DNA from 3 places in the Actinomadura sp. 9N407 genome. Region 1 is predicted to be linked to each of the others. Evidence: riboswitches for the same ligand, from Rfam matches in the RefSeq annotation. Region 1 holds a riboswitch; each other region holds the start of a gene.
What was found. A riboswitch is a leader RNA that binds a small molecule or an ion and turns the genes downstream of it on or off. The one in region 1 is predicted to bind cyclic di-AMP.
Positions count from the first base shown of each region.

Region 1 (10,353 bases):
TCCTCTCGCTGCCGCCGGAGCCCCCGAGCGGCGGGCTGCCCGGCCTGCTGGCGCGGCTGCCGCGTCCCGGCAACCACCTGCTCGGCGTGGCGCTCTCGCTCACGATCGGGGTCCTGGTCGGAGTGGCGATCATCGGCCTGGTGCTGCTGCCGCAGATGCGCGGGGACGACGCGCCGCCGGCCGGCGGCACCGACACGATCGACGACCGCCCGGTCTCGTCCGTACCCGAGGCCTTCGCCGGTACGTGGAAGGGCACCGTGGTCAACACGGGACGGGGCGCCTCGTTCCCCGTCGAGGTGACGTTCAAGAAGGGCGAGAAAACGGCACGGGCGCTGTACACGCAGCACAACTGCACCGGCACGCTCGCCTTCGCCCGGGGGACCAACCGGCAGCTGCACATGTCGCTGACCATCGGCAAGCCGTGCACGAGCGGGGACGTGCAGGTCAGCAGGCAGCCGGACGGCTCGCTGCAGTACGCCTGGTCCGCTCCCGGCAGCTCCCAGCTCGGTTACCAGGGCAAGCTGACCCGCGACTGAGTCGCGACCGGATCGACCGTTCGGCGACGCGCTGGCCGATCTTGGCCTGACCTGCATTGACGAAATGCCGGATTTAGCGTCTATTTCGGTCAGAGATCCAATAAAGTACCCCCGGCCGGGTCGCTCCGACCCCGGCTGCGGGTGCCGCATGCGGGCCCGCGTGAGAGAAGGAGAGCTCTTGCGGCCTTTCCCCCGAAGGGTGCTCATCATCGGCGCGGTCGCCTCCATGGGCGCCGCCGCCACCCTGCCCGCCTTCGCCGCCACACCACAGACCGCACCGGTCCCGGTGGCCAAGGCCCAGGGCACGCCGGCTCCGGGCCGGTACATCGTCACGCTGAAGACGGGAGTCTCGCCGGCCACCACGGCCAAGCGGGCCAGGGCCACCTCGGTCCAGCGCTTCGGCAACGCGCTCAACGGCTTCGCGGCCAAGCTGAGCACGTCCCAACTCGACACGCTCCGCCGTGACCCGTCGGTCGCCGCGATCGAGCAGGACCAGATCGTCAAGGCCAGCACCACGCAGCGGTCGCCGCTGCCATGGGGACTGGACCGGATCGACCAGCGCGGCAAGAAGCTGTCGAAGACGTACACGTACAAGATGACCGGCACGGGCGTCAACGCCTACGTCATCGACAGCGGTCTCGCGCACACCCATCCCGAGTTCGGCGGCCGGGCCTCGATCGCCTGGGTCGGCCCCGAGTTCAACGGTGACGGCTGGGACCACAACGGCCACGGTACGCACGTGGCCGGCACCATCGGCTCCAAGCTGTACGGCGTGGCCAAGAACGTCAATGTGCGCGGCATGCGCGTCCTGGACGCCGACGGCTACGGCTACATGTCGACCATCATCGCCGCCGTCGACTGGCTGCGCACGAACGCCAAGAAGCCGGCCGTGGCCAACCTGTCGCTGGGCGGCGGCAAGTCCACGGCGCTCAACGCGGCGGTCGAGCAGCTGTCCAGGACCGGGGTCTTCACCTCGGTCGCTGCCGGCAACGAGAACCAGAACGCCTGCAACACCTCACCGGCCAGCGCCGGCTGGGTGATGGCGGTCGGCGCGACCACGGTCTACGACAACCGGGCCGCGTTCTCCAATTACGGCAAGTGCGTCGACATCTTCGCCCCCGGCTACGGGGTCTACTCGACCTGGCCGGGCGGCGGCCGGGCGAAGATCAGTGGCACCTCGATGGCGGCTCCGCACGTCAGTGGGGCAGCGGCCCTGTACCTGCAGGGTCACAAGACCTCCACTTTCCCGCAGGTGCAGAAATGGCTGAACGACTACTCAACAAAGGGACAAATCGGGCGCCTTCCCAGTGGGACGGCCAACCGGCTGCTCTACAAGGGCGGTCTGTGAGTCCGGTCACGTAAGATGGCCCGGCTCCCTGACGGGAGCCGGGCTTCCGGGAAGGCGGCCATTCCACCCGGCCCCGGGGTTTAATCTTGGCGAGGATCCGGACGGTTCCTTACAGTTCGCTATTGTTCGGCCGGTGACCGGCCCTGGTCTCCGGGGCACGGCCGGCCGGACCCGCCTAATCCCGCGGCGTCCCCCCGCCCGGGAACCGGGGAACCACCCGCCGGTAGATTCGGGCCTCGCCCGGTCCGACCGGCAGGGGTGAATCCGCCGCCCGCCTCCAGTGGGCGGCGATAGGGCTGACTCCGGCCCGAACCCGTCAGCTAACCCGGTAGGCGATCGAGGAGAGGAGAGGACGTGGAGACCCCCAGCTCCACCCGCCGATGGCGTACCCGGCTACGGCGCCCCGCCTTGGCACTCGCGGTACTCGCCGGCGGCCTGTCGCTGACCGCCGGCTCCGCGGGGGCCGCGCCCGTCGCGCCCGCTGCGCCCACGGCCTACGCCGATCCCGGCGACTCGGCGCGCTTCAGGAAGCTCAACCAGCAGATCGCGAAGCTGGAGAAGGCCTACGGCGGCGACCTGGCCAAGCAGAAGAACGCCCAGTACGGCATCAAGAAGGCCCAGCAGAAGGCCAAGGACCTCCAGGTCGACCTCAACGTCGCCCGCGGCCTGGTCGCGCAGCTGGCGGCCAGCCAGTACATGACCGGGGGCACCGACCCCAGCGTCGGCGTGCTGTCCGCCTCCGACCCGTCCAGCGCGCTCAGCAACCTGAGCCTGGTCAGCCATGTGGCCCAGAACCAGTCCAACAAGGTCCAGCAGATCCAGGCCCTGGTGAACGAGCAGGAGAAGGCGCGCCAGGAGTACGAGAAGAAGGTCAAGGACCTCGAGAAGGACCTCAAGGACCTGCTGGCCCAGAAGACCAAGATCCAGGCTCTGGTGAAGCGGTACAAGCCGGAGTCCCCGAGCGTCGGCATGGGCGGCGTCACGCCCCGGATGCGCAAGGTCAAGGACACCCTCGACGTGGAGTTCGGGCCGTTCCCGACCATCGGCTGCGTGCGCGGCGGCGGCGACGCCCAGGACCACGCCACCGGCCAGGCCTGCGACTTCATGGTCAGCACCGGCGGCTCGATGCCCGGCGCCAACGGCCGTGCCCAGGGTGACCGCGCCGCCCAGTACGCGATCGCCAACGCCAGCAGGCTCGGCGTCAAGTACGTCATCTGGCGCCAGCGCATCTACGACATGCGCAGCCCGGGCTGGCGCGCCATGGAGAACCGCGGCGGCACCACCGCCAACCACTACGACCACGTCCACATCAGCGTCTTTTAATCAAAGGCCCGGCCCAGGGGCCGCTCGCCTGGCGGCTCGCACCCCTGACCGTTCCTTGTGCGAGCGCTGCATCGCTTCGCGATCTGGCCGGGTGAGGCTCGCCTTCGGCATCGCCCCGCCCGGCCAGTTAACGCGCTCGCGCGGTGGCTGAGGCACTTGAGAAGAGACCCAGGCGGCTAGGCGCGTCCGTGCGTGTTCCCCAAGCGGAGGGCCGACTGGTCGGCAACGAAAACAGAGCGCCCGGCCCTTTTGGGGCCGGGCGCTTTCGCGTTCTGGCGATTCAGCCGGCGTAGCTGGGGAGGGTGCGCTCGTGCGCGTCGCGCAGCTCGACCAGCGGGATCGAGAACAGCTCCTGCGTCTCGCCGTCGGGGCCGGGCGCCGTGACGTCGAGGGAGTCGCCGCCGATGACGCCGAGCTGGGAGACCGGGACGCCGGCCTCCTGGCACAGCTGCGCCATCCGGTTCTCGCCGCCGGGGCGGATGGCCACGACGGCGCGGGCGACCGACTCGCTGAACAGCGAGACGAACGCGTCCCCGCGCAGGGTGATCTTGGCGCCGAGCCCGCCGCGCAGGCAGGACTCCACCAGCGCCTGCGACAGCCCGCCGTCGGACAGGTCGTGCGCCGCCGTCAGCAGGCCCTCGCGCGCCGCGGTCACCAGGACCGAGCCCAGCGCGCGCTCGGCGGCCAGGTCGACCAGCGGCGGCAGGCCGCCCAGGTGCCCGTAGACCACGTGCGCCCATTCGGACCCGCCGAACTCCTCGCGCGTCTCGCCCAGGAGGGCGAGGGTGGCGCCGTCGGAGGTGAACGACATGTTCACGTGCCGGCGCACGTCGTCCTGGACGCCCAGCACACCGATGACCGGCGTCGGGTTGATCGGCGTGGTGCCGGTCTGGTTGTAGAAGCTGACGTTGCCGCCGGTGACCGGGATGCCCAGGTACTGGCAGCCGTCGGCCAGGCCCTCGACCGCACGGGCGAACTGCCACATGACGCCCGGGTCCTCGGGTGAGCCGAAGTTGAGGCAGTTGGTGACCGCGAGCGGGCGGGCACCGGTGGCGGCCACGTTGCGGTACGCCTCCGACAGCGACAGCTGGGCCCCGGCGTACGGGTCGAGCCGCGCGAAGCGGCCGTTGCCGTCCAGGGACAGCGCCAGGCCGAGACCCGACTCGTCGTCGATCCGGATCACGCCCGCGTCCTCGGGCATCGCCATCACGGTGTTGCCCATCACGTACCGGTCGTACTGCGAGGTCACCCAGGTCTTGCTCGCCAGGTTCGGTGAACCGGCCAGCCACAGGACCGTACGGCGGATCTCGTCGGCACTGGACGGACGGGTCAGCCGGCCCGGCGTGTCGGCCTGCATGGAGCCCAGGTCGGCGGGCGGCGCGATCGGCCGCTCGTACACCGGGCCCTCGTCGACCGCCGTGGTCGGCGGGATGTCGACGATCGTCTCGCCGCGCCAGGTCATGACCAGGCGACCGGTGTCGGTGACCGTCCCGATCGTCGTCGCCGGGATCTCCCACTTGGCGCAGATCTGCAGGAACCGCTCGACCTTGGCCGGCTCGACCACCGCCATCATGCGCTCCTGCGATTCGCTCATGAGGATCTCCTCAGGGCGCAGGGTCGCGTCGCGCAGCGGTACGGCGTCCAGGTCGACGTGCATGCCGCCCGTACCGGCCGCGGCCAGCTCGGTCGTCGCGCACGACACCCCGGCCGCGCCGAGGTCCTGGATGCCGACCACGAGGTCCTCGGCGAACAGCTCCAGGCAGCACTCGATCAGCAGCTTCTCCATGAACGGGTCGCCGACCTGCACGGCGGGCCGCTTGGCCTGCGACTCCTCGTCGAACGTCGCCGACGCCAGCACGGACGCGCCGCCGATCCCGTCCGGGCCGGTGGTGGCCCCGAACAGGATGACCCGGTTGCCCGGGCCCGGGGCGATCGCCCGCTTGATGTCCTCATGCTTCAGCACGCCCACGCACAGCGCGTTGACGAGGGGGTTCTGCGCGTAGCAGGCGTCGAAGACGGTCTCGCCGCCGATGTTGGGCAGGCCGAGCGAGTTGCCGTAGCCGCCCACCCCCGCCACCACGCCGGGCAGCACCCGCTGGGTGTCGGGAGCGTCCGCCGGGCCGAACCGCAGCGAGTCCATCACCGCGACCGGCCGCGCGCCCATCGACATGATGTCGCGCACGATCCCGCCGACCCCGGTCGCCGCACCCTGGTACGGCTCCACGTAGGACGGGTGGTTGTGCGACTCCACCTTGAAGGTGACCGCCCAGCCCTGCCCCACGTCCACGACACCGGCGTTCTCGCCCATCCCGACCAGCAGCACGTCGGTCTGCGGCGCCTTGTCGCCGAACTGGCGCAGATGCACCTTGGAGCTCTTGTACGAGCAGTGCTCGCTCCACATCACCGAGTAGATCGCCAGCTCGGCCCCCGTGGGGCGGCGGCCCAGGATGTCCCGGACCCGCTGGTACTCCTCGTCCTTCATGCCCAGCTCGGCGTACGGCAGCGGCCGCTCCGGCGTGGAGGCCGCGATCGCCACGGTGTCGGTGCCGGGCTCGGGCACGGGCCGCTCGTACCGTACGGGCTCGGGCGGCGCCGCTTCCGGGCGCCATCCGGCGGGCTCCTCGCCCACGTCCAGGTGGACGTTCCCCGGCTCGCCGAGCCGCTGCAGGATCTCGGCCGCCGTCACCGGCGCCGGCTCACCCTCGGGTACGGCGATGAACGGCTCGTTCGCCGTCTCCTGGGTCGGCCCGGCCGGGACGATCTCGCCACCCTCCCCGGGCACGGCGGCCTGCGGCCCGGTGTTACCGGACACGGTGTTACCGGACACGGTGTTACCGGACACGGCAGGCTGGGGGCCGGTGCCGCTCGGAACGGCCGGCTGAGGCCCTGTGTTACCCGGAACGGCGGGCTGAGGCCCGGTGTTGGAGACGGCCGGTTGCGGGCCGGTGTTGCCCGGTACGGCGGGCTGGGGGCCGGTGTTGCCAGGCACGGCGGGCTGAGGTCCGGTGTTACCCGGTACGGCAGGCTGCGGGCCCGTATTGGAGAACGTGGGCTGCGGGCCGGTGTTGCTGGGCACGGCAAGCTGCGGGCCCGTGTTGCCCGGTACGGCCGGTTGCGGGCCGGTGTTGGAGAACGGCGGATGCGAGCCCGTGTGGTTCGGCACCGCAGGCTGGGGACCCGTATGGCCCTGCACCGCAGGCTGCGGGCCGGTGTGGTTCGGCACGGCCGGCTGCGGGCCCGTGTTGCCCGGCACCGCCGACTGGGGGCCCGTGTTGGTCACGGCGGGCTGGGGGCCGGTGTTGCCTGCGGCTTCGCGTTCGCCCTCTTCCCGGACGGCCTTGTAGGCCCGGGTCACCGAGGGGTCGACGGGCTGGAGCTCCGGGTCGTCGGCGTCGGACTTGAGCTCGACGAGCCACTCCAGGCTCGTCTCGTCGGACTCGCCGGGAGCGTCCGGGGAGCCGGGAGGGGTGGGCGGCTGCTCGCTCATGCGTTGACCAGTCTCTTGACGATCGAGGTGAAGAAGCCCAGCCCGTCCGTGGACGGGCCGGTGAGGGACTCCACGGCGTGCTCGGGGTGGGGCATGAGGCCGACCACGTTCCCGGCCTCGTTGCAGATGCCCGCGATGTCGTCGAGGGAGCCGTTGGGGTTGAGGTCGAGGTAGCGGGCCACGATGCGGCCGCTGTCCTCGAGCTCGGCGAGGGTGTCCTGGTCGGCGGTGAAGCGCCCGTCGCGGTTCTTGACCGGGACGACCAGTTCCTGGCCCTCGCTGTACTCGGAGGTCCACGCCGTGGCGGCGTTGTCGATCCGGAGCCGCTGGTCGCGGCAGACGAAGTGCAGGCCCGCGTTGGGCAGCAGGGCGCCGGGCAGCAGGTGCGACTCGCACAGGACCTGGAACCCGTTGCAGATACCGAGCACCGGCAGGCCCGCCTCGGCGGCGGCCACCAGTTCCTTCATCAGGGGCGCGAAGCGTGCGATCGCCCCTGCCCGCAGGTAGTCCCCGTACGAGAACCCGCCGGGCAGCACGACCGCGTCCACGCCCTGAAGGTCGTGGTCGGCGTGCCACAGGGCGATGGGTTCGGCCCCGGCGAGCCGTACGGCTCGGGCGGCGTCACGATCGTCAAGGGAACCTGGGAAGGTGATGATCCCGACCCGGGCAGCGTCCATCTCTTGTGTTCCTCCGAAATGAGGGCGGCCGGGGCTGGGCGGCTCTCTGTCGCCGAACGGCGAATAACGATCACCGATGCGCGGCGCGAACCCCCCGCGCGCGTCCCAATCTACCCGGCACTGTGCATGAGCCGACCGTCGAGGCGCCTGATCAGGGCCTCGTCGCGCCAGGTCAGGCGCTTGTGGAGGTGGACGACGGTGCCGTGCTCCGGCGCCGAGTCGATGCTCAGCTCGTCCACCAGCGCCCGCATGATCCTAATACCACGGCCTGATTCGGCCAAATCGTCCGGTTCGGGGAGGGGCGGCGCTTTCCGTGGACCGCGGCCGCCGTCGACGATCCGCAGCCGGCAGACATGGTCGTCGACCCGTCCGGTCACCTCGAAATCACCACTGGCACGGGCATGCTGGATGACATTCGTGCAGGCCTCGGACGCGGCCACGAGAATGTCGGCGACGCAGTCGTCGGAAACGCCCAGCGCACGCAGCGCGTCCCCCACGACGCGGCGGATCACCGGGATGCTCAGCGCCTCGCGTGGTAGCGCGAGCGAGAACTTCATGTCCACCGGTCACCTCGTGTCATGCCCCGGACCCCCTGGCCGGGCCCGGTCCCCCGAGCGGGCTGCGCGTCTCGACGCAGCTAAGGTTTCCCCGGCGGTATCTTGCGTAATCGTTGGACCGCCGGGTCTTTCGGTGAAATCACGGTGGCGACGTGGTCGCTTTACCCTGCGTTGCCGGGATGGCCACGATCGGCCGCCTCCGCGGGAACGAATGACACGTTCCAGAAAAGGACCCGTATCCGTTGGACCGAGCCAAGATCATTGTGCCCGTACGGCCATTCCCCGCCTTTTCGCGGTGCGGCCCGCCGGCGGCCCCGGCGCTAGAGGGCGCGGACCTCGAAACTCTCGATCACCGTATTGGCCAGCAGGGTTTCGGCGATCTTGCGAACCCGCTCCAGGGCCTCCTCGTCGGCCGGGCCGTCCAGCTCGACCTCGAACCGCTTGCCCTGGCGGACCGCGGAGACGCCCTCGAACCCCATCTGCGGCAGCTTGCGGGCGATCGCCTGCCCCTGCGGGTCGAGGATCTCCGGCTTCAGCATGACGTCGACGACGACGCGCGCCACGACCGCCCCCTTACTGATCTGCGGTTTCATTACCGTCAGAAGCGTACGGCACCATGGCCTGAGCGAGACCACCCGTCCCCCGGAGTCGTGCGATGAACATCGATGAGCTGTCACCACCGGAACGCCGCCTGTGGGAGGCGTTCCCGCGCGGTGAGTCCGTCGACCTGTCCAGCGGCGATCAGGCACTGAACGATCCGGCCTCGTCCGACCGCTGGGGCCCCGAACGCATGGTCCGGGCCGAGGTGCTGGTGGCGCTGCTGGCCGGGGCGCTGGATCCGGAGTCCGGGCACATCGCCGCCGTACGGCTGTCGGGGGCGCGGATCCTCGGGTCGCTCAACCTCGGGCACGCCAAGGTGAGCGTGCCGCTGGCGCTGACCGGCTGCAGCTTCGACACCGCGCCGCACTTCTACTGGGCCAGCATGAACAGCGTCCATCTGATGCGCTGCCGGCTGCCCGGCCTGATCGCCTCCGGTACGCGGGTGGACGGCCACCTCTGGCTGGAGGGCAGCCGGGTCACCGGGGGCCTGCTGCTGGACGGCGCGCACATCGCCGGCATCCTCAACATGTCGGGCGTCCACCTGATCAACCCGGGCGGTGACGCGCTGCTCGCCGACCGGCTCACCGTGGACGCCAACGTCTACTGCGACCAGGGTTTCACCGCCAACGGCGAGGTCCGGCTGCCGGGCGCGCGGGTGGGCGGCCAGCTGATCTTCCGCAAGGCGCGGCTGCACAATCCGAACGGGTCCGCGCTGTACGCCAGCCGGCTCGACGTGGCGGCCAACGTCTTCTGCGACGGCGGGTTCTCCGCTCAGGGCGCGATCCGGCTGCGCGGCGCGCGGGTGGGCGGGTACCTGTCGTTCGTCGGTGCCGAGCTGTCCCATCCCGACGGCATCGCGCTGAACGCCGACGATCTCGCGGTCGAGACCGACGTCTACTGCTCGGACGGCTTCCGCGCGACCGGCGGGGTCAGCTTCGCGGGCGCGCGCGTCACGGGGCAGCTCAGCTTCCGCGGTGCCCATCTGCACTACCCGACCGGTACGGCGCTGAGCCTGCAGCGGCTCCAGGCCGAGGAGGTGCTGCTGCGCCCGGCCGAGCAGATGTCGGGCGTCGCGGATCTCTCGTACGCCAGGGTCACCCTGCTCCGCGACGACCGCGCGACGTGGCCCGAGCGGCTCCAACTGGACGGCCTCCAGTACGAGACGCTGGAGCCGCCGCTGGTGGCCCGCGAACGGCTCGACTGGCTGCGCCGCGACACCGACGGCTACCAGCCCCAGCCGTACGAGCGGCTCGCGCAGACCTACCGCTCGCTCGGCCTCGACGCCGACGGCCGGTTCGTGCTGCTGGCCAAGGCCCGCGACCGGCGCAAGATCCAGAGCGTGCCGCGCAAGATCATCGGCTGGGCGCAGGACGTCCTGGTCGGTTACGGCTACCGCCCGTTCCGTGCCGCGAGCTGGCTGATGGGCCTGCTGGCGCTGGGCACGATCGTGTTCTCGCTGCGCCCGCCGGGCATCCTGAACGAGGACGACCACCCGCACTTCAACGCGTTCTTCTACACCCTCGACCTGCTGCTGCCGATCGGCGACCTCGGCCAGGAGCGCGTCTTCGCCCCGCAGGGCGTCTATCAATGGATCGCCAACCTGCTGGTCATCTCGGGCTTCATCCTCGGCCTGACCGTGGCCGCCGGCGCCTCCCGCTCCCTGTCCCGGGAGTAGCACCCGTGTAACTCCGCTCCGGCCTCCGCGCAGGGCCGTTCGCGGGGTGCGGCATCGGCTGGGGTGGGTACGGATCGGGTACTCGGGGGCTTGCGCTCCTGGGTGTGATGTCTGCCACGATGGCATCAGCGGCCTTCGTCCCTTACCGGG
Region 1 is NZ_JBIRAW010000045.1:333-10,685, forward strand. It holds gene ACH34Q_RS42370 (hypothetical protein) at 1-536, shown strand, start outside; gene ACH34Q_RS42375 (S8 family peptidase) at 715-1,884, shown strand; cyclic di-AMP (ydaO/yuaA leader) riboswitch at 2,047-2,235, shown strand; gene ACH34Q_RS42380 (coiled-coil domain-containing protein) at 2,239-3,207, shown strand; gene purL (phosphoribosylformylglycinamidine synthase subunit PurL) at 3,488-5,767, opposite strand; gene purQ (phosphoribosylformylglycinamidine synthase subunit PurQ) at 6,691-7,371, opposite strand; gene ACH34Q_RS42395 (ATP-binding protein) at 7,482-7,928, opposite strand; gene purS (phosphoribosylformylglycinamidine synthase subunit PurS) at 8,249-8,491, opposite strand; gene ACH34Q_RS42405 (hypothetical protein) at 8,584-10,203, shown strand.

Region 2 (10,353 bases), on a different contig from region 1:
GGATGCGGCGGCTCGGTGGACGCGGCGTCGAAGTAGGTGCCGGGGGCGTTGCGTTCGGCCACGTGGGAACTCTAACCGGGCACCCGATCAGGGGTGTGCGGCACCCTCGCGCTAATGTGTCCACCACACGTGTACCAACTGATCTCACCGCCCGCCAGTCCGGGCTTTCAATCCGTGGGGAAGGCATTCCGTGAGTCCGACCCGCTCTAGGGAGCGGCGTACGCCTGTGCGCGGTCGCCGTGCATTGACGAGCGCCGGCGCGCTGGGCCTGCTGGCGCTGACCGCCACCGCGTGCAGCGGTGAGGTGGCCCGCCTGGGCATGCCCGAGCCGATCAGTGACCAGGCCGAGCGCATGCTGACGCTCTGGCAGGGGTCCTGGATCGCCGCGTTCGCCGTGGGCATCGTGGTATGGGGCCTGATCATCTGGGCGGTGGTGTTCCACCGCAAGCGCTCCGATGACCTCCCGCCGCAGGTGCGCTACAACATGCCGATCGAGATCCTGTATACGGCGGTCCCGTTCGTCATCATCGGCGTGCTGTTCTACTTCACCGCCCGGGACCAGAACTACGTCGAGAAGACCACCAAGGATCCGGCGGTCGTCGTCGACGTCACCGGGTTCCAGTGGAGCTGGCAGTTCGACTACCGGGAGAAGGACGCCGCGGGGCAGGAGAAGACCGTCGCGTCCGTCGTCGGCACTCCGGTCGACCCGAACGCCACCACGGGCGCCAAGCCCGTGCTGACGATCCCGCAGGACAAGACGGTCCGCGTGCGGCTGCACGCCAATGACGTCATCCACTCGTTCTGGGTTCCGGCGCTCCTGTACAAGAAGGACGTCATGCCGGGCTACACCAACGAGTTCGAGTTCACGGCGCGCAAGCTCGGTACGTACGAGGGCCGCTGCGCCGAGCTCTGCGGCGTCGACCACAGCCGGATGCTGTTCCAGCTCAAGGTCGTCTCCGTCGCGGACTACGAGAAGTTCATCGCCGATGCCAAGGCCAAGGCCGCAGGGGGTGCCCGATGACCACGGTCAGTGAGGCTCCGGGCAGCCTGTCGGTTGCCGGGGCGCGGACGAGCAAGGGGCGCATCATCGCCTCCTGGATGTCGTCCACCGACCACAAGGTGATCGGGTACATGTACCTGATCACCTCGTTCATGATGTTCCTGCTCGGCGGCGTGATGGCGCTGGTGATGCGGCTCGAGCTGTTCCAGCCCGGGCTGCAGGTGGTGAGCAACGAGCAGTTCAACCAGATGTTCACCATGCACGGCACGATCATGCTGCTGATGTTCGCGACGCCGCTGTTCGCCGGCTTCGCCAACGTGATCATGCCGCTGCAGATCGGCGCGCCGGACGTGGCGTTCCCGCGGATGAACATGCTGGCGTACTGGCTGTTCCTGTTCGGCAGCCTGATCGTGATCGCCGGTTTCCTGACGCCGGGCGGCGCGGCCAGCTTCGGCTGGTTCGCCTACGCCCCGCTGTCGGACGCGGTCCGCTCGCCAGGCATCGGCGGCGACATGTGGGTGATGGGCCTGGCCATGTCGGGCTTCGGCACCATCATGGGCGCGGTCAACTTCATCACCACGATCCTGTGCATGCGCGCTCCCGGCATGACGATGTTCCGGATGCCGATCTTCACCTGGAACATCCTGCTGACCTCGATCCTGGTGCTGCTGGCGTTCCCGGTCCTGGCGGCCGCGCTGCTGGCGCTGGAGGCCGACCGCAAGCTCGGCGCGCACGTCTTCGACGCGGCGCACGGCGGGGCGTTGCTCTGGCAACATCTGTTCTGGTTCTTCGGGCATCCGGAGGTCTATATCATCGCCTTGCCCTTCTTCGGCATCGTGACCGAGATCCTCCCGGTGTTCAGCCGCAAGCCGGTCTTCGGCTACATCGGCCTGGTGTTCGCCACCATCTCCATCACCGGCCTGTCGATCACCGTCTGGGCCCACCACATGTTCGTGACCGGCCAGGTACTGCTGCCGTTCTTCTCGTTCATGTCCTTCCTGATCGCGGTGCCCACGGGGGTGAAGTTCTTCAACTGGGTGGGAACCATCTGGCGGGGCCAACTCACGTTCGAGTCACCCATGCTCTGGTCCATCGGCTTCCTGGTCACCTTCCTGTTCGGTGGCCTGACCGGTGTCATCCTGGCCTCGCCGCCGATGGACTTCCAGCTGTCGGACTCCTACTTCGTGGTCGCGCACTTCCACTACGTGGTGTTCGGCACGGTGGTGTTCGCGATGTTCGCCGGCTTCTACTTCTGGTGGCCGAAGTTCACCGGCAAGATGCTGAACGACAGGCTCGGCAAGGTGCACTTCTGGATGCTGTTCATCGGCTTCCACGGCACGTTCCTGATCCAGCACTGGCTGGGCGCCGCGGGCATGCCGCGCCGGTACGCCGACTACGCCAGCGAGTTCACCGGCATGAACCAGGTGTCGACGGTGTTCTCGCTGCTGCTCGGCCTCTCGATGCTGCCGTTCTTCTACAACGTGTACATCACGTGGAAGAAGGGCAAGCGCGTCGAGGTGGACGACCCGTGGGGCTACGGGGCGTCGCTGGAGTGGGCGACGTCGTGCCCGCCGCCGCGGCACAACTTCAACTCGATTCCGCGGATCCGTTCCGAGCGGCCGGCCTTCGACCTGCACCATCCGCATGTCGGGGCCAAGGGCGAACTCACCGGGACGAAGGGGTAGCCGATGCGCGTACAGGCGTTCTTGTTCTACGGGTGTGCGGTCTTCTTCCTCGCCACCACCGTCGTCTACTGGCTCTGGTCGGGTGACTGGACGGGTACGACCGCGCTGTCGCTGTCGGTCGGCCTGGCGGGCCTGATCGGCTTCTACGTCCACTTCACGGTCCGCCGGCTGGAGAAGGCCAACCAGGGTCCGCTCTACGAGGACGACCCCCAGGGCGAGATCGCGTCCGCGGCCGGCGAGCTGGGCTTCTTCAGCCCGCACAGCTGGTGGCCGCTGTTCGTGGGGCTGTCGGCCGCCTGCATCGCGCTCGGCGTGGTGTTCGGCTGGTGGATGGTCATCCTCGGCACGTTCGCGATCCTGATGTCCACCATCGGGCTGGTCTTCGAGTACTACCGGGGGCATTTCGCCCACTGATCGGTAAAAGAACCCCCAGAGGGCCGGTACCAGGGAATTTCCCGGGTACCGGCCCTTTCGGATGAGGTGCGTCTTTTACACGAGGTGCGTCTTTGTAGGGGCACATCGGACGCGGCACTCCTCATCCGGAGGAAACGGCGTGGATCACACGACGAGCGGGGGGGACGACGTGCGGTTCGGTGTGGCAGGGGGACGAGAACGGGGCGGGCGCGCCGGTGCGGCGCTGCTCGGCGTGACGGTGGCGGCGGGGGCGGGCCTGGCGGGCTGCTCCTCGGACGCCACGACGGTACCCGGGGGCGGCGCGGTGAACGTGGCCGTCACCCCGGTGGGCGGCGCGGAGCCGCAACGGCCGGACAGCCCGATCGCCGTGCAGGCGGAGCGGGGAACGATCGCGAACGTCACGGTCACGACCAAGGGGGATGCGGTCGAGGGCGCGCTGAACGCCGACCGGACCCAGTGGCGCTCGCGCTGGACGCTGGCGCCCGGCACCGAGTACGCGGTGCACGCGACGGCGGTCGGCCTGGACGGGCGCACCCGTACGGTGAGCACCAGGTTCACCACGGCCGAGGCCAAGAAGGAGCTGGCCACCAAGATGGAGGCTCCGAACGCCAAGGAGGTCGTCGGCGTCGGGATGCCCGTCATCCTGCGGTTCGATCGGGAGATCACCGACAAGGCGGCGGTCGAGCGGGCCCTGGAGGTCCGGTCGAGCAAGCCGGTCGAGGGCGCCTGGCACTGGTTCGAGGACGACTACCTCGGTCCGAGCGTCGTGTTCCGTACCAAGGAGTACTGGCCCGCGCACACCGACGTCACCGTGAACGCGCATCTGACCGGCGTGCAGGGGGCCAAGGGCGTGTACGGGACGAAGAACCAGTCGCTGAAGTTCCGCGTCGGGGACTCGCACATCAGTACGGCCAGCGAGAACACGCACAAGATGGTGGTGAAGAAGAACGGCAAGGTCGTCCGGAAGATCCCGGTCAGCATGGGCAAGGGCGGGGTCACCAAGTACACGACGACCAACGGCGTCCATCTCACGATGGACAAGGGCAGCCCGGTCACCATGTCGTCGGACTGGGAAGGGATCGGGCCCGGTTCTCCCGGCTACTACAGCCTGACGGTCTACAGCGCGGTCCGCATCTCCAACAGCGGCGAGTACGTGCACAGCGCGCCCTGGTCGGTGGGCTCGCAGGGCAGCGACAACGTCAGCCACGGGTGCATCAACATCAGCCCGTCCCACGCGAAGTGGTTCTACAACTTCTCGCACCGGGGCGACCCGTACGAGGTGACGGGGAGCAAGCGGGAGCTCGAACCGGACAACGGCTGGGGCTACTGGCAGCTGTCCTGGAAGGACTGGGTGAAGGGCAGCGCCCTCAAGCAGGGCTTCAAGATCGGACCGCAGGGCTCGGTCCCGCTGCCCGCCGCCTAGCCGCCTGCTAGGGACGCAGTGCCTCCTAAGGACGCAGTGGCGGAGGCTCCGGGACGCCGTGCAGTCGCGCCCACTCGCGCGCCAGGGCGATCCGTTCGGGAGCCGAGGGGTGGCTCATCCACAGGACGCGCTCGACGATGTCCGGATCGAGGTCGGAGATGTTCCGTACCGACAGCTCGTGCTGCATCGACACGAACGTGGCGGGATCGCGCGCCAGGTTCAGGGCGTGGGCGTCCGCGCGGGCCTCGATCCGCCGGCTGATGAGGTTCTGGACGGGCCCGCCGATCTGCATCGCCACCGCCACCATCGCCACCAGCAGCGCCACCGAGCGGGGGTCGGCCGCGTTCGGTGCCTTCTCGCCCGGTTCGGCGGGGACACCTGCGCGGCGCAGCAGGCGCGGCGAGCCGAGCATGAGGTAGAACAGGCAGACGGCACCGGAGACGCCGAGAGCGCCGATCAGCGTCCCGGAGAGCACGTCCCCGTTCTTGGCGTGCCCCAGCTCGTGCGCGACGATCGTCTCGATCCGGGCGCGCGGGGTCGACTTCAGCAGCGTGTCGTACACGACGATCCGGCGCGTCGAGCCGAACCCGGAGACGTAGGCGTTGAGCGCGGTGGTGCGCCGGGACGCGTCGGCGACCAGGACGTCCTTCACCGGCACGCCGTCGCGCTCGGCCATCGCCAGCAGGCTGGTGCGCAGCTCCCCGCGCGGCAGCGAGTGGAACTTGTTGAAGACCGGCTCGAACGCGACCGGATAGAGGAACGAGATCGTCACGACCAGGAGGAAGCCGCCGGCCGCCGCGCCCGTCCACCAGTACCGGGGGAAGCGCCGCAGCACCCAGTAGAGCAGCAGCAGAGCCACCGACCAGATGACCCACGTGATGGCGAGCGACTTGAGGTCGTCGACGATCCAGGCGGGCCAGGACTGGGTGGAAAGGCCGTACCGGCGCAGGATGACCTCGCCCCAGACGGCGAACGGCAGCCCGGCCAGATGGACGACCGTCGTCAGCACGACGGCCGCCACCGCGACCCGGAGCGGGCGGCGCCGTACCCGCGCGGTGGACCAGGAGATGAGGCGCGCGCCCAGCGGGGTGAGTCCGAGCACCAGCACCACGGCGAGGCCGGTGAACAGGCTCGTGTACGCGCGGGGGGCGAGCGCGGCGTCGAACGCGCGGGACCGGGCGATCTCCGAGGCGCTGAAGTCGCGGGCCGGGTCCACCGGTACGGACCCGCCCGGGACGTCGCCCTCCAGCGGGTTCCACGGGGTCGTCAGGGCCAGCACCGCGCCCACGGCCGCGAACAGCGCGACGGCGGTGAACGCGGCCGCCTTCCTGGACCGCCCGTCGGGTCCCGCTCCGGTCATCCCAGTTCCTTCCGCAGGTGGTCGCGCCAGGCGGCGGTGAGACCGGCCGGGCTCAGGCCCAGGACCTCGCGCAGCGCGGCGGCCTCGGGGCGCTCGCCCGCGGTCCGGTAGAGCCGCACCAGCGCCGCCTCACCGTACCGGTCGGCGATCATCCGGCAGGCCAGCCAGGCCTCCTGGTACGACTGCGCGAGCCGTCCGGAGCCGCCGTCGAACGCGGCGCGGCCGGGCAGCGCGGCGGGCAGCCGCCCGGCGGCCACGTCGCGGTGCAGCTCGCGGGCCGCCGACCGTACGCTCACCGCCCGGCCCTTGTAGCCGACGTAGTCGGCGAAGCCCTCGATCAGCCAGAGCGGGGTGCGGCCGTCGCGGGCACCGCCGGTGGCCACATGGGTGAGCTCGTGGGTCAGGACGACGTCGCGGCCGAGGTCGTTGAGGCGGCCGAAGGTGTCCGGTGCGATGACGATGCGGTCGGCGCCCGGGCCGCCTGCGGTGGGGACGACCGTGGCCAGCGCGGCGATCTCACCCAGTTCCAGGCCGCCGCCGCCCGCGAGCGCGCCGGCCCGCGCGGAGTCGGCGGGTACCAGCGCGACGGCCCGCCGGGACCAGTCCCGGCCGGCCAGGGGACCCGCCACCCTGGAGACGGCGGGGACGGCCTCGTCCAGCCGGCGGGCGATCTCGTCCAGCCCCGGGGCGTCCCCGATCACCAGGCCGGCCCGCCCCTTGACGACGGTGAGCGGGCCGCCGTCCCAGATCGCGGCGTCGTCGGGGCGGCCCCGGGACGTACCGTCGCCGGCGATGACCCACAGCCCCGAGCGCGGTGCGAACGCCAGATGGCGCGTCCGTGTCAGCGGGGCGTCGTCGTGGCCGCGCAGCCGGTACCGCAGGTTCACCTGGACGAGAGCGGCGCCGCCGGTGGTGGACTCGACCCGCTCGAAGCGTTCCCGCCAGCCGTCCAGGGGCAGCTTGAGCAGGTTGTCGAGCATCGTGGACTGCGCCTGCCGGTAGGCGGCTGGGGCAGTGGCGACCGTGGCCATGAAGGCGGCCCGGTCGCGCTTGCGTACGGCGTCGGCCCGGTTGGCCAGGACGGTCGCGATGGCCCGCTCGTCCGGGCGCCCGACATCCGCCGCCGATGCGGAGGCCGAGGACGGCGTGCCGGAACCGGTATCGCCGGAACGAGCGGCGGTCAGGCCGAGCCCGGCGAGCACGCAGGCGGCGGCGCCCGCGGCGAGGACCGCCAGGGTCCTGCGCCGCGGGACGCCCCGTACGCGCCGTTCGTCCATGCGCGCGATCCTATTGAGCCCCGCGCACGGCTCGCGCCCGGAGTGAGCGCCTCACAGGGCTCGTCTCACGGTGTTCGTCTCACGGGTGCTCGCCTCACTTGGCGTAGTCGGGGTAGCCGTAGCCGACGATCTGGCCGGCGGACCGCTCCCGGACCTTGACGGCGTTGCTGGTGTTGCCCTCGACGGTCCGCACCCGGCCGTCGCCGAGGTCCTCGACGACCATCCCGACGTGCTGGATGTCGCCGAGGCCCTTGCCGCCGTCCCAGGCGAAGAAGACGATGGCGCCGGGCTCGGGCTCGTCGCCCCACCGGTCGTTGTCCTGGAACCAGCGGGCGTGCGCGATGGTCCAGGCGTCGCTGCCGATCTGGTCGGTGAAGCCGATCTGCTCGCCGATCCAGGAGATGAACATGCTGCACCACTGGGCGTCGTCGTAGCCCTTGATGGAGCCGCCGTCGCGCTGCACGGTCTGCTGGGCCCGCTCGGTGGACATGTACCAGTCCTGGAACTTGGTCTGGCCGTCGCCGTTCTCGGAGATGCCGACCTGGTCGCGGGCGACCTCGATGGCGTCGTCGGCGGTCGGCTTCTTGCGCTGGGCCTGCTGCGCCTTCGCGCCGGAGGACGCCTTGGGGGCGGCCTTCTTCGGCTCCTTGCGGTCCGCGGCCCTGCCGCCGGTCCGCTCGTGCGCCGCGCTCGCGGCTCCGGCCGCCCAGGAGGAGCCGGTCCGGTCGGGGGACGTGCCGCCTTCTCCGGCGAACGCCTGCGTGCCGGCGGCGGCCACGCCGATGACGGCGGCTCCGGCGACGATGCCGCCGGTGGTGCGGAGGCCGACGACCAGGGGGTGCTGCTTGCGATGCTTGCCTGCCACGGTGGGGGCTCCTCAGCTTCCATGCCGCCTACCGGGTTAGCTGACGGGTTCGGGCGTGGAAGCTGCCCTACGGCCTGTGGAAGGCCGATGCACCCCATGGGACATGTGGGTCCCCGGTTCCGCGTTCGCGGATTCGGCGGTGGGCGCCCGTACGGCGGGCGCCCGGCTATCGGGTCGGTGGTCAGATCTCCCGGGTCCCGGCCGCGGGCTCAGGGACGAGCGCGGATGGACCGGGAGAGGGGACGGGCGGCCCCGGGAAGGGGACTCGCCCACGGCTAGGGCCCGATGGGAGGGCCGCCGTGACGCGTTCGCAGCACCCATGCGCGCTGCGGGTCGTTCACGGACGGCCGGGCCGGCCGATTGGGGAGAGACCCGGCACCTGGAAGGTACCGAGCGGGGCGGCACCTGGACGGTGCCGCGGGGCGGTGGTGCTGGAGTGCACCACGGGCCCGGACGACGCCTGGGGGGCGCCGTAAGTGGACACAAGGTACCAAAGGTCCACGAATAGGCAAATAGGACACCAAAAAACCGGCGGACCAGGAATAACCCGGTCCGCCGGCGGCAGTGCTGGAAGGGCCCCGCGGGCCCTCGTACCGGCGCTCAGCCGGCTTCTGGAAGGACGGTCAGGGCCGGCCCGCTCCGTAGTAGTTGGAGAGGTAGTAGCCCGAGGTGATGCTGACGACCTCGACGTTCTTGCCGGTACGCGGCGCGTGGATCATCTTGCCGCCGCCCACGTACAGCCCGACATGGCCGAGGCTGTTGAAGAACACCAGGTCACCGGGCTGCAGGGAGCCCTTGGCGACCCGCTTGGTGGCCGCGTACTGGGAGTTGGTCGTACGGGTGATGCCGACGCCCGCCGCACCCCAGGCCTTCATCGTCAGGCCCGAGCAGTCGTACGAGCTCGGGCCCGAGGCGCCGTAGGAGTACGGCTTGCCGAGCTGGGCGTAGGCGAAGTTCAGCGCGGTGCGCGCCGAGCCGCTGGCGGGTCCGTTGTAGGAGCCGCCGGTGGCGCCGCCGCCGCCCGAGGACACCGGCTCGCCCAGCCGGGCCAGCAGCGCCTTCTGCTTCTTGGTCTGCTTCTCGACCTCGACCTTCTCGGCCTTGGTCTCCTTGGCCTTGGCGAGCGCGTCGTCGTAGGCGGCCTTGGCCTGCGCCTGCTCCCGGCGCACCCGCTGCGCGGACGCCAGGAACTGGGTGAGGTCGGAGCTCTGATTGCGGGACAGGTGCGAGAAGACGGCGGCCTGGTCGAGCACGGCCTGCGGGTCGTCCGCGCCCACGAAGCCCGCGACGTCGCCGGTGTCGCCCTGCTTGTACGCGGCGGCGGCCATCCCCGCGATCTTCTCGCGGAGCTGGTCGTAGGTCGCCTGCTCCTCCTTGCCCGACAGCTGGGTCGCCTTCCACTTCTTCTTGGCGACCTTGTACTTCTCGCGGGCCTGGTTGTACTTCTCCACTCGCTGCTCGACCTGCTCGTTGAGCTTGGTGAGCTTCTTGCGTTCCGCGGCCGGGTTCGGCGCGGCGTGCGCCACCGAGGTGGGGAACGCAAGCGAGGCGGTCAAGGCGAGGCAGAAGGTCGCCGTGAGCCGGCGGGAGGCGCCGCGTCCCTGGATGAAGCCCTGGCGGGAGCGCTCCGGCGCTGAGCTCGCTCCGGTGAGATCACTGGCCACGATCGGTAGTGCCCCTCTCGTCCACGTTGTCAGCGGTCGACACTAGCGAGGGGCACCACCCGTCACAACCGATTCGTTGGTCTTCGGCCGCCTAATACGGGCTTTGTCGGCGCTCTGTGAGACAAAGATCACGAAGCGCGTTCGTTTGGGGCGTCCGCGGACACGCTGCGCGACACATCGTCGCCCAGCGGGGAACGCCCGGCCGTCACCAGGAGTGACCGCCGGGGCGGGAGTGGCGGTCAGGAACGGCCGAGGCGGCGCAGCAGCAGCGTGGCGGGCGCGGGCCTGGCGTTGGCGCGCCGGGCCGCGTCGGCGACCTCGCGGTCGGTCGAGACGACCACGACCGCGCGCCCGGGCGGCTCGGCCCGGACCAGCTCGCCGATGAGCTCGTCGGCGGTGCTGCCCGGCCGGCTGAACAGCACCCGCACGCCGCGCGGCGCCGCGATCGCCACCGGCGCGTCCAGCTCGGCGCCGTCGAAGACGCAGGTGACCTCGGCCCGGGTCTGCGCGGCCAGCCCGCCCAGACCCGACAGCAGCCGGCCGCGCTGGTCGGCCAGTGGCAGCTCGCCGTAACCGGTCTTGGTGACGTTGTAGCCGTCCACGACCAGGTGCACCTGGGGCAGCGTCAGCAGCCGGTCCAGCAGCTGCGGGTCGTCGTCGGACAG
Region 2 is NZ_JBIRAW010000002.1:504,337-514,689, reverse strand. It holds gene ACH34Q_RS05100 (cysteine desulfurase family protein) at 1-62, opposite strand, end outside; gene coxB (cytochrome c oxidase subunit II) at 227-1,021, shown strand; gene ctaD (cytochrome c oxidase subunit I) at 1,018-2,685, shown strand; gene ACH34Q_RS05085 (cytochrome c oxidase subunit 4) at 2,689-3,099, shown strand; gene ACH34Q_RS05080 (Ig-like domain-containing protein) at 3,239-4,522, shown strand; gene ACH34Q_RS05075 (M48 family metallopeptidase) at 4,548-5,882, opposite strand; gene ACH34Q_RS05070 (hypothetical protein) at 5,879-7,159, opposite strand; gene ACH34Q_RS05065 (CHAP domain-containing protein) at 7,254-8,024, opposite strand; cyclic di-AMP (ydaO/yuaA leader) riboswitch at 8,034-8,173, opposite strand; gene ACH34Q_RS05060 (NlpC/P60 family protein) at 8,648-9,688, opposite strand; gene ACH34Q_RS05055 (NYN domain-containing protein) at 9,928-10,353, opposite strand, start outside.
Region 2: it holds a riboswitch for cyclic di-AMP, as region 1 does, so the genes downstream of both, ACH34Q_RS05065 (CHAP domain-containing protein) here and ACH34Q_RS42380 (coiled-coil domain-containing protein) in region 1, are expected to answer to the same signal.

Region 3 (10,353 bases), on a different contig from region 1:
ATGCAGGAGCGGATCGCGGCGGCGGCCGGGCGGGCGCGGGCGTCCGTACCGGAGCCGGTCGCCTGGTTCGACTGGATGGCGGACGGGGCGGGCGACGATCCGCTGCGGCTGCTCGCCGTGGCGAGGGCGGCTCCGGAGGCGGCGCTGGAGGTCGAGGCCCGGGTACGGGAGCGGCGTGCGGCCGAGCAGCGTTCCGGCGAGCTGAAGGGCCGGTGGGCGGAACGGGAGCGGCTGCGGCTGGCCGGGCAGAAGGCCGCGATGGGCCGGGCGGTGGCGTGGTCGCTTCCGCTGGTCCTGCCCTGGTTGCTGGGGAGCTGGGTCCTCGGGGTCGTGCTGGGGGGCGAGGACGAGGACGGGATCGTCTCGCAAGGGGGCTTCCAGGGGTCGTCCGGTGTGCCGTTCGGGGCCCTGGTGGTGTTCTCCTTGCTGGCTTGGGCGGTTCAGTGCGGCAGCGAGGTGATGCTGGCGCGCGCGCAGGGGCGGGACTATCTGCAGTACGGGCCGTGGTCGTCGCTGTCACGCTTCTTGGGCGCGGGTGGCCGCGGGCTGGCCAAGGCATCGCAGACGATGTCCGGGGCGGCCCAGCGGACCGGCCGGCGTGGCTGCGGCCTGCTGTTGCTGGCCGGTACGGTGCCGCTGTTGCTCATCCTGCTGCTGATGGGGGCGATCAGCCCGTTCGCGACCCCGCTGTGGGTGCTGGTGATGGTGGCCGGCGCGGCCGCGCACGCGGTGGCCGCGGGCATGCGGCTGCATCGCTGGCGGCAGACGCACGGGGACGCGGAGCGGAAGGCTCTCAGTTGACAGGGGTGGCACGGGCTTGAGCAGGGGTGGCATGGGCTTGACAGGGGTGGCATGAGCAGCGGAGTCGAGGCCGATATCGCGCTGGACGCGGCGGTCGTCCTCAGCCTGGGGATGAACCGCGTGCTCGGGCGGACGGCGGGGCTGGCCGGACGGGGCGCCGAGGCGCTGGCCGCGCTGGCGGCGGGCCGGGCCGAGGCTCGGGCGGCGGCACTGGCCGAGGCCGAGTCGTACGACCAGGCGCTGCGCCAGGTCCTGGAGCGCAATGCCCGCATCGAGGCGCTGGCCGAGACCCGCGAGAAGCTGGATGCCGAGGTCGCGCTGCCGGAGCCGCTGCGGCCCGAGGAGCAGCCGATCGAGGAGCTGACGGCCTGGTGCGCGGCGACCGACCAGGCTCTGGACGGCGCCGAACGGCGGCTGTCGGAGCGGCTGGCGGCCCAGGTCGCGGCCGAGATCTTCGCCGTTCCGGGAGGGGCGGAGGGGCTGCGCGCCGATCTGGGGGCGCCGGCACCCGAGCCCACAGAGAACGAGACGTACGCGAACGAGACGTACCGGACGCTCGAACGGGTGCTGGCGCGCCTGCTGCCGGACGCCACCGCCGATGACCGGACGGCGGTCGCGGAGGCCGCGCGGCTGCTGGCGGGCATCGGATCGCCCGAGGAGGCGGAGGGCGTCATCACCGAGGTACGGCTGCGTGTCGGTGAGGCGAACCGCCGTACCGAGGAGCTGCGCGCGCGGGAACGGCGGCGGGCCGCCGAGCGCGACGCCGCCGAGCAGGCCGAGGCCGAGCGGCAGTACGTGCTGGGCTCCATCACCTCCGCGTTCGAGGAGATGGGGTACGAGGTACAGGACGGCTTCGAGACCCTGACCGCGGGCGAGGAAGGCGCGGTCGTGCTGTCGCGCGGATCGTGGCCCGACCACAGCGTCCGGCTGCGGGTCGATGACGCAGCGCAGGTCAGGGCCGCGATGGTACGGACGGCGCCCGCGCGCAGCGAGGACGACCGGCGGCTGGACGTCGAGCGCGAGCGGGAGTGGTGCGAGGCGTTCGAGGCCGCCAGGGAGCGGCTGGGCGAGGCCGGAGTCCGTTCCGAGGTCACCTGGCGGCTCGCCCCGGGGGTCCGCGAACTGCCGGTCTCGGACGGGGCACGGCAGACTGGGACGCGATCCGCCCAACGCGAGCGCAGCCGGGAGCGTGAGAAGTGAGTATCGAGTCGCCGACTCTTGGGGGGCGCCTGCCCGGATGGCCCCCCTTCATCCGGGAGCTGGACGCGACGCTCTCGGTGCATTCGCAGTACGTGCTGTCGGGCAACCTGTACGACAGCTTCCTGGCGCCGCCTCTGGACGGGGCCGGGCCGGCGCGGCTGCTCACGCTGCGCGATCTGCTGTGGGAGTCGCTGCGTTCCAGCGGGTCCTCCTGCATGGTGGTGTACGACCCGGTGGACGGGTTGCAGGTCCATCCCGACACCGGGGACGAGATCTCCGAGGAGGCCGGGCGGGCGGCCGACCGGCTGCTGGGCAAGCGCAAGGACGGCAAGCCGTCGCTGGAGGCGCTGACCGGCCATCTGGCCTCGGTCGCGCGGCCGTCGGACAACCTGCGCGCCGCGTTCGTGATCGACTCGGCGTCCAGGATCGCCCGTACGCCGACGGACCTGGAGCCGGCCGAGCGGGACTTCTTCCGCTTCTGCGCCAAGCTGTCGCGGTCCGCGCGTCCCGTACGCGTGGTCGGGGCTCGGCCCAAGCCGCTCTACAACCCGATCATCTGGCTGGTCGAGCGGCCCGGCGACCTGCCGCCCTGGCTGACCGCCGACAACGAGACGATCCGGGAGATCACCATCCCGCGGCCGCATCTGGGCGACCGGCAGGAGACGGCCCGGCTGCTGGCCCGCGCGTTCGGGGTGAGCGACGTGGGCGGCGACGAGATCGCGGCGGCGGCGTGCGACGCGTTCGCCGAGCAGGCCGACGGGCTCACCCTGCAGTCGATGATCGAGGTGACCCGGCTGGCCAAGGAGCGCAACGTCGATCTGGCCGATCTGCCGGACGCGGTGCGCACGTACAAGCTGGGCGTGCTCGACAACCCGTGGAGCCGCGGCCATCTGCGGCGGCGGGTGCTGGAGGGCGAGCGCAAGGTCCCCGAACGGGTGATCGGGCAGCCGCAGGCGGTGACCAAGACCCTCGACATCCTCAAGCGGGCGGTGCTGGGGCTGTCGGGCGCGCAGGCGACCCGGTCCGGCAGCCGGCCGCGCGGCGTGCTGTTCTTCGCCGGGCCGACCGGCACCGGCAAGACCGAGCTGGCCAAGGCGATCACCGAGCTGGTGTTCGGCGACGAGTCGGCCTACCTGCGGTTCGACATGAGCGAGTTCTCCGGCGAGGGGTCCGGCGACCGGCTGATCGGGTCCCCGCCCGGGTACGTGGGGCACGAGGCGGGCGGCGAGCTGACCAACGCGGTGCGCGAGGACCCGTTCCGGGTGATGCTGTTCGACGAGATCGAGAAGGCCCATCCGCGGATCCTGGACAAGTTCCTCCAGATCCTGGAGGACGGCCGGCTGACCGACGGCCGGGGCAACACCGTGCACTTCTCCGAGTCGATCCTGATCTTCACCTCGAACCTGGGGATGTACGTGCAGGGCCGCGACATCACGGCCCGTTCCGACGTGGCCTCGCCGCCCGCGCCGCGGATCCAGAACATCACGCCCGGGATGACGTACGAGGAGGTCGAGCACCGGATCAAGGGGGCGGTGGCCGGCCACTTCAACGAGGTGCTCAACCGGCCCGAGCTGCTCAACCGGTTCGGCGACAACATCGTGGTCTTCGACTTCATCGGCGCCGAGGCGGCCAACAAGATCTTCGATCTGCAGTTCGCCAACATCTGCCGCCGGGTCACCGAGGAGCACCGGCTCGGCCTGGCGGTCAAGGGCGAGGCCCTCGGCACGCTGCGTGAATGGTGCACGACCGAGCTGGACAAGGGCGGCCGGGGCATCGGGATGGCGCTGGAGTCGTGCTTCGTGAACCCGCTGGCCCGCGCGATGTTCGACCGCGAGCTCGTACCGGACGACCGGATCACCGTGACCGGCATCCGGCGCGAGGGCGGCATCGTTCATCTGGACCTGCAGTGACCGGGCTGCTGCTCGCCAAGGCCCACTATCCGGTGACCACTCTCGGCCCCGGGATCCGCGCGGGCATCTGGACACAGGGCTGCACGCTGGCCTGCGACGGCTGCCTGTCCCGCGACACCTGGGACGCGGATCCGGCCAAGGAGGTACCGGTCGAAACCGTGCTCGGATGGCTGGCCAGCCTGCCCGGGCCGGTGGAGGGCGTGACGATCTCCGGCGGCGAACCGTTCCAGCAGCCCGCGGCGCTGGCGGCGCTCGTCGGTGGTATCCGCAGGTGGCGGGACGAGTCACACCATGAGACGATTCCATTGGACATAATGGTCTACAGCGGATATGCCTATTCCCGGCTCTCGCGCTCCGCCGAGGCGCGCGAGATCCTGGAGTCGTGTGACGCCGTCATCACCGGGCCGTACGTCGATCGGCAGAACCCGGGGGGGCGACACGCCCAGAGTGGCTCTCTACTCTGGAGGGGGTCGGCCAACCAGCGCGTCGTACCGCTGTCCCCGCTGGGGGAAGCACGGTACGGAGCCCTGAACGGCGTCGGCCGGATCAACGAAGAACAGGATGCAGGGCCCCGAGTCCAGGTGTCCGTGGACGAAGGGCCGGAGGGAAGGCGGGTGTACTACATCGGGATCCCGCGGAGAGGTGACATGGATCACCTCAGGTCAACGCTGGAGCGCGCTGGGGTACGAGCGGGGGATGTGTCATGGCGACCTTGAATTGCCCGGTCTGTGATGAGCCTTTCCAGCAGGGCGATCTGCTCTGCCTGAGCTGTGGGGCCAATCTCGCGCGCGCCGGGGGCGGCCGCCGGCAGGGTCCGGCGTACGACGACCAGCAGCCCCCGCGGATTCCACCGCCTCCCGGCCCCCAGCAGGGGTACGGGCAGCAGCCCTATGGGCAGGACCCGTACGGCCAGGGCCAAGGCCAGGCGCCGGGTCAGGGCCAGGGGCAGGGGCAGGACCCCTACGGCCAGAGCCCGCAGCACCAGCCGCCGGCCCCTCACCAGCAGGGCCAGCACCAGCCGCAGGGCCAGCAGCAACCGCCTTATGGGGAGTCCCCGTACGGTGGCGGCGACGCCCAGTTCGGCAACTCCCCCTACCAGAAGGGCCAGCAGCAGGGCCAGCCGCAGCAGCAGAGCCCGCAGCAGCCTGGGCAGCCCGTTCCCGGTCCGCCGCAGCCTCAGCAGGGCGGCCAGCACGAGCAGTACGGCCCGCCCCAGCCGCAGTACGGCGAGCCTCAGCAGCAGGGCCCGCCCCCTGTCCCGAACGACCCGTGGGGCGCGCCCCAGCAGGGTCAGCAAGGACAGCAGCAGGGCCAGGGCCAGCCGCCTCAGGACCAGAACCAGTGGGGTGCTCCCCCGCCGCCGTCCCCCGACCAGTGGGGTCCGCCCCCGCAGCAGCAGGGACAGCAGGGCGGCCAGCACCAGGCGGCGCCCCAGCAGCATCAGGGCGGCCAGCACGGTCAGCCGCAACAGGACCAGTGGGGCGCTCCCCAGCCGCCTTCACCTGACCAGTGGGGCCCGCCCCAGCAGCAGGGCGGCCAGCATGCCCCGGCCGACCCGTACGCGCCGTCCCCGCAGCACCAGTCACCGCAGCACCAGGCCCCGCAGCACCAGTCACCTCAGCAAGGAGGCCTCCAGCCTCCGCCGCACGGGCGCGAGGCGACGCTGCTGCCGCAGGACCAGCAGCAGGGGCCGCCCCGTCCGGGCGGCGACACGGCGTTCATGTGCCCCTACTGCGAGGCGGTGCTGTCCAACCCGGGCGCCGCGCAGTGCGACTCCTGCCTGCGGCCCCTGCCGCAGCAGGGCACGCCCGTACTGCGGATGCAGTTCCCCTCGGGCGAGCTCAAGGTCTCGGTCGGCCAGCACCTGGTGCTGGGCCGCGACGCCGGCCAGTCGCCGGTGGCGGGCTCGTTCACGCAGTACGACAACGTGTCACGGCGCCACTCGACCGTGTGGCTGGACCCGTCCGGTACGGCCTGGGTCCGGGACGAGGGTTCCACCAACGGGACGTTCGTCAACGGCGAGCGCCTCCCGCGCGGTGTGGAGGCCCCCCTCCGCGACGGCGACCAGCTCCGCCTGGCCGCCGACGTGACCGGGACCATACAGCTGAAGTAGCGAATGAACGCGTGAGTGAACGACTGAGGGCCGCTCCGATCGGGGCGGCCCTCAGTCGTTCGTCCTCAGTCTTGCGCCATCAGGCATTCGTCACCAGGGCTCAAGAGCCCGGGAAGCCCCTTAGCCGGCTCGCTTGGCGCGGGCGCGGGTGCGCTCGCGCTCCTTGGAGTCCAGGACGACCTTGCGGAGCCGTACGGCGGTCGGGGTGACCTCGACGCACTCGTCCTCGCGGACGAACTCCAGGGCCTCCTCCAGCGTCAGCAGGCGCGGCGGGGTCAGCGTCTCGGTGGTCTCGGCCGTGGAGGAGCGGATGTTGGTCTTCTGCTTCTCCTTGCAGATGTTCACGTCCATGTCGTCGGCGCGGGAGTTCTCCCCGACGATCATGCCCTGGTACACCTGCGTGGTCGGGCCGACGAAGAAGGTGCCGCGCTCCTGCAGGTTGGTGATCGCGTACGCGGTGGCGGCGCCGGTGCGGTCGGCGACCAGGGAACCGGACGGCCGGGTGCGCAGCTCGCCGAACCAGGGCTCGTAGCTCTCGAAGACGTGGTGCGCCATGCCGGTGCCGCGGGTCTCGGTGAGGAACTCGGTACGGAACCCGATCAGCCCGCGGGCCGGGACCAGGAACTCCATCCGGATCCAGCCGGTGCCGTGGTTGGTCATGTGCTCCATCCGGCCCTTGCGGACCGCCATGAGCTGGGTGACCGCGCCGAGGTGCTCCTCGGGGATGTCGATGGTGAGGCGCTCGACGGGCTCGTGCTTCTTGCCGTCGATCTCGCGGGCGACGACCTGCGGCTTGCCGACGGTCAGCTCGTAGCCCTCGCGGCGCATGTTCTCGACCAGGATGGCGAGGGCGAGCTCGCCTCGGCCCTGCACCTCCCAGGTGTCGGGGCGCTCGGTGGGCAGCACGCGGATCGAGACGTTGCCGACCAGTTCGCGCTCCAGCCGGTCCTTGACCAGCCGGGCGGTGACCTTGGTGCCCTTCTCGCGGCCGGACAGCGGGCTGGTGTTGGTGCCCACGGTCATCGAGATGGCCGGCTCGTCCACGGTGATCAGCGGCAGCGGGCGCGGGTCGTCGGGGTCGGCGAGGGTCTCGCCGATGGTGATCTCCGGGATGCCGGCCAGCGCGATGATGTCGCCGGGGCCGGCCGCCTCCGCGGGCTTGCGGGTGAGCGCCTCGGTCATCATCAGCTCGCTGATGCGGACCCGCTCGATGGTGCCGTCCCGCTTGCACCAGGCGACCTGCTGGCCCTTCTTGATGATCCCCGAGTGCACCCGGCACAGCGCGATCCGGCCCAGGTAGCTGGAGGCGTCCAGGTTGGTGACGTGCGCCTGGAGCGGGGCGTCCGGGTCGTACGCGGGGGCCGGGATGGTGTTCTTGATCACCTCGAACAGCGGCTCGAGGTCCTCGCTGTCGGGCATCTCGCCGTTGCCGGGCTTGGCGAGCGAGGCGCGGCCGGCGCGGCCGGAGGCGTAGACGATCGGGAAGTCGATCTGCTCCTCTTCGGCCTCGAGGTCCATGAAGAGCTCGTACGTCTCGTCCACGACCTCGTCGATCCGGGCGTCCGGGCGGTCGGTCTTGTTGACGACCAGGATCACCGGCAGCCGGGCGGTCAGCGCTTTGCGCAGCACGAACCGGGTCTGCGGCAGCGGGCCCTCGCTGGCGTCCACCAGCAGGACGACGCCGTCGACCATGGACAGCCCGCGCTCGACCTCGCCACCGAAGTCGGCGTGGCCGGGGGTGTCGATGATGTTGATCGTCATCCCGGCGTGCCGGACGGCGGTGTTCTTGGCCAGGATCGTGATGCCCTTCTCACGCTCCAGATCGCCGGAGTCCATGACGCGGTCGTCCACGTCCTGGTTTTCGCGGAACGCCCCGGACTGCCAGAGCATGGCGTCGACGAGCGTCGTCTTCCCGTGGTCGACGTGGGCGACGATGGCGACGTTCCGGAGGTCGTCTCGCGTGGAGATGGGCATGCGGTCTCGCCTTGGGGTGAGAGTGTGGGGTTCGCCGCAGAGGTGCGACCGTCCTTATTCTACTTGGCCGAACGCCTCCCCCCGACGGGACGGCCGTCACAGCTGCCACAAATATGGCTATTTGGCCAACTTTGCCCGTTGTTTGTAGTCTCCCCACATCCGGTCGTTCGCAGTCCCGCCCCCCGGGACGACGTCCGGACACCGCCGAATCCCCCACGGGGAACCGGGGACCCAGGCCTCCTGGGGTGAATCGGCGCACATTCGGTGTGCGCCGTAGGGCGTCTCCTGGCCCGAACCCGTCAGCTAACCCGGTAGGCGGCTTAGGAGAGGAGTTCACCGGTTTGACACCGGCCACTGAACGGCGCGGCTTCGCCGTGCCCGCCCTCACCGCTGCCACGATCGTCGCCATCGGCGCCTTCGCCCCCATCGCCGCCCAGGCCGCCACACAGCCGGCCCACGCGCCCGCGTCCGGTACGGCCGTACGGGCCGCCGCGGCCAATCCCCCGAAGCCGACCGAGAGCGAGCTGCGCAAGCAGCTGGACGCCCTCAACACCGAGGCCGAGAAGCTGACCGAGGCGTATAACAAGACCCGGGTGGACATGCGCGCGGCCCAGAAGGCCGAGCGGACCGCCGCCCAGACCGCCGCCACGCTGGAGGCCCAGGTCGCTCCCGCCCGCGCTGAGCTGGGACGGCTCGCCGCCGCCAACTACATGGCCGGCGGCGACGACATGCTGTACGGGGCGGGCGACACCAACGGACTGTCCGCCTCGGCCTACCTGACCCAGAGCCGGGCCGCGACCGTGAACCGGCTCCAGGCGCAGATCGACCAGGCGAACCAGGCGCAGGTCGCCGCAAAGGCCAAGACCGCGCAGGTCCAGCGGGCCGCCACCCAGGCCGAGACCGCCCGCCAGGCGGCCAAGTCCAAGGTCGGCGAGGTCACCCGCCGGCTGGACAAGCTGACCACCACAAAGGTCAAGGACCCCAAGTCCGGGCTCACCGCGTCCGTGAAGGGTTCCGGCCTGCCCGCCAAGATGGCGCGCAAGGCGCTCACCAAGATCGGCAGCCCGTACGTGTGGGCCGCCGCGGGCCCCAGCAGCTTCGACTGCTCGGGACTGGTCGTCTGGGCGTACGACAAGGTCGGCAAGGGCGGGCTGCCCCACTACACCGGTGCCCTCTACGAGCAGGGCAGCAAGGTCGGAAAGGGCGCGCTGCGCTCCGGCGACCTCGTCTACTTCGGCGGCAGCCTGCACCACATGGGCATCTACCTGAGCGACGGCAAGTACCTGCACGCTCCGCAGACCGGCGATGTGGTGAAGATCTCAAAGATGTCCGACCGCTCCGACTACGCCGGCGCCAACCGGATCTCCTGAGCCGGCGGGCGCTCAGCCGCTCACATACGGCTGGACGGCCTCCACGATGGGCAGGTCACCGGGGAGCCACTCGACGTCGTACAGCTCCCCGGGGGCCAGCCAGCGCAGGGCGAGGTGCTCCAGCGCGCGCGCTTCGCCCTCGACGATCCGGGCGGTCCACACCCGCAGCACGCCGCCCAGGCTCAGCGGCCAGTCGCCGCCGATCCGCACGTCCAGCGCGATCTTGACGCCCAGCTCCTCGTGACACTCGCGGACCAGGGCGTCCTCGTCCGACTCGCCCGGATCGACCTTGCCGCCCGGGAACTCCCAGCCACCGGCCAGCGCGGGCGGCTCCGCCCGCTGCGCGGCCAGCAGCCGTCCCCCGGCGATGATCGCCGCGCCCACCACTACGTTGATCGTGACCAGCCCCTCTCTGCCCGGCATCATGCCGGAACGGCGCCGCCCGCGCTCAGGAGGCCGCGCTCCGTGCCGAGCCGTGAGCCGAGTCCTGAGGCGAGTCCTGAGGCGAGTCCTGAGGCGAGTCCTGAGGCCGGTCGCCGCCCTGGGCGGAACCGGCCGCGACGACCGTGACCGCGTCCTCGACGATCCGTTCCAGATGACCGCCGTGCGCGCCGCGCCAGTAGACCTGGCCGCAGTCGGCGCAGCGGCCGTACACGTCGTAGCTGCGGCGCGTCCCGTCCGCCAGCTCCCGCTCGACCTCCTCCTTGTCGACCGGGGCCAGCACGCCGTTGCAGGCGGTGCAGCGGGTCCACGGCCGCAGCTCGGGAACGAAGCGTTCCAGCAGGTCGCGCAGCTGATCGTCGGGACGGGACCCGCGCACGTACGCACCGAACCACAGCGCCCGGCGGCGCAGCAGGCCGCGGTCCTGCGTCAGCAGCACCCGGCCCTCCTCGTTCGCCTGGACGACGAGCGCGGGGTCGTCCATGTCGTTGTGGTAGGCGGTGTCCAGGCCGAGCAGGCGCATCCGGCGGGCCAGCGTGCCCAA
Region 3 is NZ_JBIRAW010000007.1:279,951-290,303, reverse strand. It holds gene ACH34Q_RS14050 (serine/threonine-protein kinase) at 1-801, shown strand, start outside; gene ACH34Q_RS14045 (response regulator receiver protein) at 853-2,001, shown strand; gene ACH34Q_RS14040 (AAA family ATPase) at 1,998-3,911, shown strand; gene ACH34Q_RS14035 (4Fe-4S single cluster domain-containing protein) at 3,908-4,627, shown strand; gene ACH34Q_RS14030 (hypothetical protein) at 4,564-5,379, opposite strand; gene ACH34Q_RS14025 (FHA domain-containing protein) at 5,653-6,024, shown strand; gene typA (translational GTPase TypA) at 6,145-7,998, opposite strand; cyclic di-AMP (ydaO/yuaA leader) riboswitch at 8,191-8,332, shown strand; gene ACH34Q_RS14015 (NlpC/P60 family protein) at 8,340-9,368, shown strand; gene ACH34Q_RS14010 ((deoxy)nucleoside triphosphate pyrophosphohydrolase) at 9,381-9,794, opposite strand; gene ACH34Q_RS14005 (Mut7-C RNAse domain-containing protein) at 9,817-10,353, opposite strand, start outside.
Region 3: it holds a riboswitch for cyclic di-AMP, as region 1 does, so the genes downstream of both, ACH34Q_RS14015 (NlpC/P60 family protein) here and ACH34Q_RS42380 (coiled-coil domain-containing protein) in region 1, are expected to answer to the same signal.